Regions from separate parts of the Clostridium sp. CM036 genome, predicted to be linked through region 2. Evidence: a T-box and tRNA genes for the amino acid it is inferred to sense, from the RefSeq annotation. Region 2 holds a T-box; the other holds one or more tRNA genes.

Region 1 (4,446 bases), 740 kb from region 2:
ATAAACTCATTATATTCTTTCTCTACCATATACTCTTCCACAACTTTATCCACTATGCACTCTAAATCTCCCTTTAGCTCTTTTGTCCTAAAGGTTAAAAATCCACTTATATTAATTTCATTATTTTCTTCTATACATTTAGTTATCTTATCAATTATACTATTTTTCCTATTCATACAATATACTCCATTAGGTCCGGATATTTCGCCCTCACTACTCAAGTATTCTTGTATCCTAGGTTTAATTTGTTCTATTTCATCATATTGCAGAAAAAAATAAGATTCATCTAAAAATTTTTCGAGTCCTTTTTTACAAAATTCCATTACAACTATTTTATATAACATGTTTGCAACATGCAAATTAAATGTTTTGATACTAGCATCGCTTAAGTTGTCATCATCACAAAAAAACTTTACTACGTGAGTATCCCCTATTATATTTTCCGATATACCTGAAAAATTTTTTTTATCTTCAAAACACTTCTTAATGTCTTTAATTTCATCAATAATACATTCCATACTCCTATTATATACAATAGTTAATAAAAGCATTTCGCACACTCCTTTCTCACTAAGATAGTATGTGTGTAATATTAATGTATATGCAAAATAGATTAAACAATTATCGACATATTGCAATTTGTGATAGCTTTGTGTTATAAAATAAACATAAGAAAATAAATATTAAATAGGAGTATTGTAATGAAAAATATTATTGTTGATTTTAGAATTCATAATGAAGAAAAAGAATATTTAGTTTCTAGAGGATATAACTTGCTTATTTGCCCACCTAGCAACATTTTATACGAGGCTGTATGTGGTCACCCTGATATGCTTATGCATATTTTAGGCAAAGATATTATAGTTCATAAAGACATGGATAATGAATTCATACTGAGCTTAATTTTGTTAAATTATAAAGTTTATAAATCAAATTCAACTTTAAAAGATAAATACCCTTATGACATATGTCTCAATTCATTAAGCCTAGGCAATCTTTTTATTCACTCAGTTAATTTTACTGATACTAATCTTTTGTCACTATTAAAAACAAGAAAATTAATAAACGTTAAGCAAGGTTATACAAAATGTTCTACTTGCATTGTAAATGATCATGCAGTCATAACTAGTGATGTTTCTATCGCTAAGGCTTTAAGCATTGAAAAAATAGATATTTTATTAATTCCACCTGGTGATATTATCCTTCCCGGGCTTAACTACGGTTTTATAGGTGGCGTAACAGGTCTTATCGAAGATAATGTCTTAGCTTTTTATGGTCACTTAGATCATTATTTGTATGGGAAAGAAGTATTAAATTTTTTAAATAAGCATAAGGTAGAACCTGTATTTTTGAGAAATGGAAAACTAATCGATAGAGGTAGTATTTTTAGAGTCTAACGAATCCAAAATATACTGAAATAAAAAAAGTAGTCTAAATGCTGAAATATCAGCATTTAGACTACTTTTTATTGTTTTGGAGGCGCCACCCGGATTTGAACCGGGGAATAAAGGTTTTGCAGACCTTGACCTTACCGCTTGGCTATAGCGCCATTATTCATAATTATAGTTGGAGCGGAAGACGAGATTCGAACTCGCGACGTTCACCTTGGCAAGGTGACGCTCTACCACTGAGCCACTTCCGCAACACTGGTGGCTAGACCAGGAATCGAACCAGGGACACGAGGATTTTCAGTCCTCTGCTCTACCGACTGAGCTATCCAGCCTTAATAATTTTCAAATTTACTAAATTCAAATGGCGACTCAAAAGGGACTCGAACCCTCGACCTCCGCCGTGACAGGGCGGCACTCTAACCAACTGAGCTATTGAGCCATATGTGGTGGGAACAACAGGGTTCGAACCTGTGACCCTCTGCTTGTAAGGCAGATGCTCTCCCAGCTGAGCTATGCTCCCACATATCTTTATCAGACTAGTACAGTTTACATCATTTCATAAAACTTGTCAACAACTTTATGTATTAACTGTTTTTTTACTTTACTGTTAACTTCCTCGTCCATGTGTACTTTGTGAGTACTTTATTATATTATAAGATTTTCTTACGGCTGTCAACCATAAATATGGTGAATATTCACGTATATTTAAATTATACTCCCTATTTATCGAATTTACTCCACTTTGCTACGATTTGAAACATATATTACTATTGAATATAGTTTGTGTATTGCTTTCTATAAAAAGCAATACCACATATACTATATTCTCTTTATCCAAAGCTGCATTTTTATCTATGAATTAGCTTCTTTAAGTAATTGCCCAATTTCTTCATGATTAAATTCATAATTTTCATTACAAAAATGGCATTTAAGTTCTTCGGTTTTACCATCATTATATAATTCTTCTAAATCCTTTTTACCTATACTTATTAAGGCCCTCTCAACCCTTTCCCTGCAGCAATCACATTTATACGTCGGCTTAACCTCTTCATGTATTTTAAGTTCCATATCTTCAAAAATAAATTCCAAAATTTCTTCGATGTTCATCCCTTTTGCTATTAATTCAGTTATAGATGGAATTTCTTCAAGCCTATACGTTATTATATCAGCTAAAAATTCGTCTGCACCAGGCATCATTTGGATTATAAAACCTCCTGAAGCTTTAATGCTCATATCCGTGTCAACTAAAACTCCGAGTCCCACAGCAGACGGCGTTTGCTCTGATACAGTAAAGTAATAAGCTAAGTCATCCCCAATTTCACCTGTACAGATTGGCACTTGACCTATGTACGGCTCCTTTAGTCCCATATCTCTTATAATCCTTAAATAACCATCCGTACCAACGGCAGCACTTACATCAAGTTTCCCCTGTTTGTTTGCAGGCAAATCTACATTAGGGTTTCCTATGTACCCTTTTACACTTACATCAGCATGTGCAGTTACTACCACGCCTCTCGCTTCTCCTCCGCCATCAATTTGAAGTGTTAAACTATCTTGCTGCGACTTTAACATGCTTCCCATAAGAGCACCAGCCGTTAGCATCCTACCAAAAGCAGCTGCTGCCGTGGGTGCACACAAATGCATAGAAACTCCCTCATTTACTAAACCCGTAGTTATTGCTGCGACTATTCTAACCTGGCCTTCCTTTGCAGTAGCTCTAACCAATTTATCCATATACTAGCCTCCTGTAAACTATTTTTGTTTTTTACTTCTTAAGTACATAACATATTCGCTCTGTGATTTTACTTACTACTTTATCTTCATAGTTATCCATCTTTTTAATTATTTCGAACCCAATTTCTTTTATAACACTTTCTACATATTCTTCTTTATAAGCCCTTTCAGAGTGTTGCTCATCAAAGCGTCTGAACACTTGTCCTTCTTTTACAAAAAAAGTTAAATTCATTTGCACTATATCATTTTCCAAATAATTTTCCCAAATATACACTACATCATCACTATCGTAATTATAAATATTATTACCAAGCACATTGGTAAGTTTATAATAAGAGTTAATATCAAAGATGAATAACCCATCCTGTTTTAATAAATCATAAGCGCCTAATAAATACTTTTTAAAATTTTCTTTTTTTAATATATAGTTGCTAGAATCTAATCCGCAAGTTATAAGGTTAAAAGTATTATCTAAATTCAATTCACAAATATCTTGGCATACAAATTTTGCTCCTACCCGAGCATCCCTCATCTTTTTCTCTGCTTGACTTAACATATCACAAGATAAATCAACTGCCCAGGTATGCTTAAACTCATTTGCAATTTCTATAGTAAGATTTGCTGTACCACAGGCTAAATCTAAATAACTCTCCATATCTAAGTGATGCTCTTTGCAAATACATAATATTTGGGAAGCCCATGTTTTATAATCAATATCAGAATTGATTAATTCATCATATATACAAGCAAACTCTTTGTAACAGTTCATATTAACATTTCTCCTTTATATTCCTCTTAATACTATAATGGTATATAATATACTAACCTATATACCAAATATTGTCCAAATTAATTTGCTTAATATCTTTAAAAATCTTTGTTTTTAGGGAGATTTATGGCTTTCTTTCTTTTTGTCATTAAGCCTCCAATTCTTCCTGTTTCTTCTGCTGTTAGTCCACTCCAACCATCAACATCTATCTTTTCTGTTAATCCTAATTCTTCCGCTATTTCATATTTTAACGATTCTCTTAGCATTTCGTTTTTAGTTAACTCTTTATTTGTTCTTAACTTAGCTTTTATAACTTTTTTCAAAGGTGTTTTACCCATCATATACCTCCTAATTATAATTGTAATATCTTATATTTTTTACAATTCGAGGTTTTTTTATTCATAATAAAAAATAAATATTACCCGTTATTTACTCATAATATGATTTAAATTACAGTTTTATAAATATACCCATTAAATTATACCTTGCTGATTTTCAGTTTTTTTTTTTAAAGTATATATATTTTTACATATGGGCTATATAATATAATCT
Region 2 (4,446 bases):
TGATAGTGAATTTTATGGATATTTACTAATTTATTTAATAAAAATTAAAAAGGGGAGAAATAAATGAGCGTACCAAAACAATATGTAATGACCTATGAGGGAATTACGAAATTAGAGGGAGAATTAGAATTTCTTAAGACTGTCAAGAGAAAAGATATTACTGAAAAAATAAAGGTAGCACTTGGGTATGGGGACTTAACCGAAAACTCAGAGTACGATGAAGCTAAAAATGAACAAGCATTTGTTGAAGGTAGAATAATACAATTGGAAAATATGCTTAGAAATGCAAGTGTTATAGATGAAAACGATATTGAAATAGATGTAGTAAGTATAGGATCTATAGTTAAGGTTAAGGATTATGAGTTTGATGAAGAAGTTGAATTTTATATAGTGGGTTCAGCAGAAGCAGATCCAATGATAAATAAAATATCGAATGAATCACCAGTTGGATGTGCACTCGTTGGTAAGAAATCAGGAGCAATTATAGAAGTTGCAGTTCCAGATGGTGTTGGTAGGTATGAAGTATTGGAAGTGCGACGTGGGTAATTGTTTAAAAATTATTTAATTTTTATAGAACATAGGGGTACTTAACAATTTATAATTGGTAGGTGCCCTAAAGAAATATATACATAGAAGAAATATGGCAGAATAAATGATTAGTAATTATTTTCTGACCTGGGAAAAACAGGAGGGATATTAATGTCGAACGAAAAAAACAATGAAGAAAAAAGTGAAGAGAAAAACTTGCATGAACTTGAATCTAAATATAATGAACAGGTAACCATAAGACGACGAAAATTATCTGCTTTAAAAGAAGAAGGCAAAGATCCATTTGATGTGTACAAAGTTGAAAGAACTCATACATCACAAGAAGTTAAAGAAAATTTTGAGAAATTAGAAGGCGCTCAGGTTATTGTAGCAGGTAGACTCATGTCTAAAAGAGTTCATGGTAAGGCAGGTTTTTCTGATATTCATGATAGATATGGTAAAATACAACTATACATAAAAATAGATGATGTAGGCGAAGAAAAATTAAAAGAATATAAAAGTTTTGACATAGGAGATTTTGTAAGCATAACTGGTACACCTTTTGTTACAAAAACTGGTGAGATATCACTACATATAGTAGATTTTCAGCTTGTAGCGAAGGCTCTAAAACCACTTCCAGAAAAATGGCACGGATTAAAAGATCCTGATTTAAGATTTAGACAAAGAGAAGTAGATATAATAATGAACCCACAAGTAAGAGATACGTTTATGAAGAGAATATCAATAATTAAATATATCCGAGAATACTTAGATAACAAAGGATTTTTAGAAGTTGAAACTCCGATTTTATCCACAGTAGCAGGAGGAGCCGCAGCAAGACCATTTAGTACTCATCATAATGCGCTTGATATTGAGATGTATCTTAGAATTGCAACAGAGCTATATTTAAAAAGACTTATTGTTGCTGGTTTTGAAAAGGTATATGACATGGGTAAAAACTTTAGAAACGAAGGAACAGATATAAGACATAATCCAGAGTTTACAATGATAGAATTATATGAAGCTTATGCAGATTATAATGATATGATGGAAATTACGGAAAATATGATAGCTTACGTTTGTGAAAAGGTTCATGGAACTATGAAAGTAAATTATCAAGGAACTGAGATAGATTTTACACCACCATGGAGAAGAATTACTATGGTAGATGCAGTAAGAGAATATTCAGGTGTGGACTTTGATAAAATAGCTACTAATGAAGAAGCTAGGGTTATAGCTAAAGAAAAGCATTTACAATTTAAAAAAGAATTAGAAAATTGCTCAAAAGCAGATATATTAAATGAATTATTTGAAGTATATGTGGAAGAGAAACTAATTCAACCAACATTCTTATGTGATTACCCTGTAGAAATATCACCTCTTACAAAGAAGAAGAGAGGGAATGAAGAGTTTACAGAGAGATTTGAAGGCTTTGTGTTTGGAAGAGAAGTGTGTAATGCATACTCAGAGTTAAATGATCCAGTAGTTCAGAGAGAGAGATTTATGCAACAAGCAAAAGAAAGAGAATTGGGTGATGATGAGGCTTATTTAATAGATGAAGAATTTATGAGCGCATTAGAAACAGGAATGCCACCAACAGGAGGACTGGGTATAGGAATTGATAGAATGGTAATGTTCTTAACGGATTCTTATTCAATAAGAGATGTTATCCTATTCCCTACAATGAAACCAATCCAGTAGTTTAAAAGAATCAAAGGGGTATTTTAGTTAATCTAAAATATCCTTTTTACTTCTTAAGCGTAATCATCAGTGCTTAAAATCATGAAATTTAAATAAAAAAGAAAAAACTATTGAATTTTTAATAGTATATGTTATAATGTTGTTGTAAGCAATAATAATCCGCGATAGCTCAACGGTGGAGCACTCGGCTGTTAACCGATAGGTTGAAGGTTCAAATCCTTTTCGCGGAGCCATTTTTTATTTTTGGAACTCAATATTATAAGAAATCTAATGTATAATAAAATAATTCACTGTGATAAAGAAGAGTAGTAGTAGTACTTCATAAGAGAGGTTGTGGCTGGTGTAAACAATCAAAGTATTATTGTGAAAGGAACTTTTGAGTGTATAGAACTTAAAGTAGGGCATGTGCCAATAAGGGTGGAACCGCGGAAATAATTTTCGTCCCTTGGGGTATAGTCTTTTTTTTGTACGTAAAATAAAAGAGCATGCCTTTATGCGGGTGTGATGGATTGAATTGGTTATATTTAGGCCAAATAGGAAAGGATACAAGATGTAATATTAATATATTTGTAATGACCATTGAGAAGTATATAAAACGAGATATCATTAGATTATAAAAAAATAGGAGGGATTAATATGACATTTGAAAAAAGTATGGATAAAATAGTTGCGTTATGCAAAAACAGAGGGTTCGTATTCCCGGGATCCGATATATATGGAGGGCTCGCTAATTCGTGGGATTATGGTCCTCTGGGAGTTGAATTTAAAAACAATGTTAAAAAAGCTTGGTGGAAAAAATTTGTTCAAGAAAGTCCATATAATGTAGGCGTTGACTGCGCTATACTTATGAACCCAGAAGTATGGGTTGCGACGGGTCACGTTGGAGGATTTTCAGATCCACTAATGGATTGCAAAGATTGCAAAGCTAGATTTAGAGCGGATAAGTTAGTGGAAGACCATATGACGAATCAGGGAGTAGAAGTAGCTAGTGCTGATGGATGGTCAAATGAAGAGTTAAAAGAATATATAGCAAAAAATGAAATAGTATGTCCTAAATGTGGAAAGAAAGACTTTACTGATATTAGAAAATTTAATTTAATGTTTAAGACTTCCCAGGGGATAACAGAAGATGGAAAATCAGAGATATATTTAAGACCAGAAACGGCTCAGGGTATCTTTGTAAACTTTAAAAATGTTCAAAGAGCTTCAAGAAAAAAAGTTCCATTTGGAATAGGCCAAGTAGGAAAGGCTTTCAGAAATGAAATAACACCAGGGAACTTTATTTTTAGAACTAGGGAATTTGAGCAAATGGAATTGGAATTTTTCTGTAAACCAGGTACAGATTTAGAATGGTTTGCATATTGGAAAGAGTATTGTGCTAATTTCTTATATAATTTGGGAATGGAAAAGGAAAATTTAAGATTTAGAGACCATGGAGAAGAGGAATTATCTTTCTATAGTAATGCTACTTGTGACATAGAATTCTTGTTCCCTTTTGGATGGGGAGAATTATGGGGCGTTGCCGATAGAACTGATTATGACTTAAAGAAGCATATGGAACATTCAGGGAATGATTTAAGTTATCTAGATCCTATTACTAATGAAAAATATGTACCATATTGTATAGAACCTTCTCTGGGTGCAGATAGAGTTGTTCTTGCATTCTTAGTTAATGCATATGATGAAGAAGAACTTGAAGGCGGAGACGTAAGAACAGTGCTTCATTTACATCCAGCACTTGCACCATTTAAGGCGGCTATTCTACCTTTAAGTAAAAAATTATCAGAGAAATCGCTCGAAGTTTTTGCTATGCTAGGTAAAAAATTTAACGTAGACTACGATGAAACCGGAAGTATAGGAAAAAGGTATAGAAGAGAAGACGAAATAGGAACTCCATACTGCATAACCGTAGATTTTGATACGTTAGAAGATAATACTGTAACAATTAGAGACAGAGACACAATGGATCAAATAAGGGTAAGTATAGATGATTTAGAAAAGTTTATAGAAGAAAAACTACAATTTTAAATTTTAAATTGGAATAGTTAGTTTGGTTTAGAGAATGGCGTGTAGTATATAATGAGGCTTGAGTAGGCTGTGGTTATACTATGCGTTGTTTTTTTATAGAATAAATCTAAAAAATTATAAAATAAATTTGTAAAATAAATAATATAATATAATATAAAGTATATGGAGATTACATGGAGGGTTATATGA

What was found. The T-box of region 2 lies ahead of ACWJKE_RS14135 (glycine--tRNA ligase). A T-box ahead of a tRNA ligase gene usually reads a tRNA of that ligase, here a tRNA-Gly.
Region 1: it encodes a tRNA-Gly, which carries the amino acid that the T-box ahead of ACWJKE_RS14135 (glycine--tRNA ligase) is inferred to sense. The anticodon was not compared.

What each region holds. Positions count from the first base shown of each region.
Region 1 is NZ_CM143652.1:3,730,756-3,735,201, reverse strand. It holds gene ytxC (putative sporulation protein YtxC) at 1-551, opposite strand, end outside; gene ACWJKE_RS17740 (DUF6873 family GME fold protein) at 702-1,397, shown strand; tRNA gene ACWJKE_RS17735 (tRNA-Cys) at 1,475-1,549, opposite strand; tRNA gene ACWJKE_RS17730 (tRNA-Gly) at 1,568-1,642, opposite strand; tRNA gene ACWJKE_RS17725 (tRNA-Phe) at 1,648-1,723, opposite strand; tRNA gene ACWJKE_RS17720 (tRNA-Asp) at 1,754-1,830, opposite strand; tRNA gene ACWJKE_RS17715 (tRNA-Val) at 1,836-1,911, opposite strand; gene hslO (Hsp33 family molecular chaperone HslO) at 2,244-3,125, opposite strand; gene ACWJKE_RS17705 (class I SAM-dependent DNA methyltransferase) at 3,157-3,894, opposite strand; gene ACWJKE_RS17700 (small, acid-soluble spore protein, alpha/beta type) at 3,993-4,232, opposite strand.
Region 2 is NZ_CM143652.1:2,991,003-2,995,448, forward strand. It holds gene greA (transcription elongation factor GreA) at 64-546, shown strand; gene lysS (lysine--tRNA ligase) at 700-2,229, shown strand; tRNA gene ACWJKE_RS14130 (tRNA-Asn) at 2,388-2,462, shown strand; T-box leader at 2,513-2,678, shown strand; gene ACWJKE_RS14135 (glycine--tRNA ligase) at 2,866-4,257, shown strand; gene murD (UDP-N-acetylmuramoyl-L-alanine--D-glutamate ligase) at 4,443-4,446, shown strand, end outside.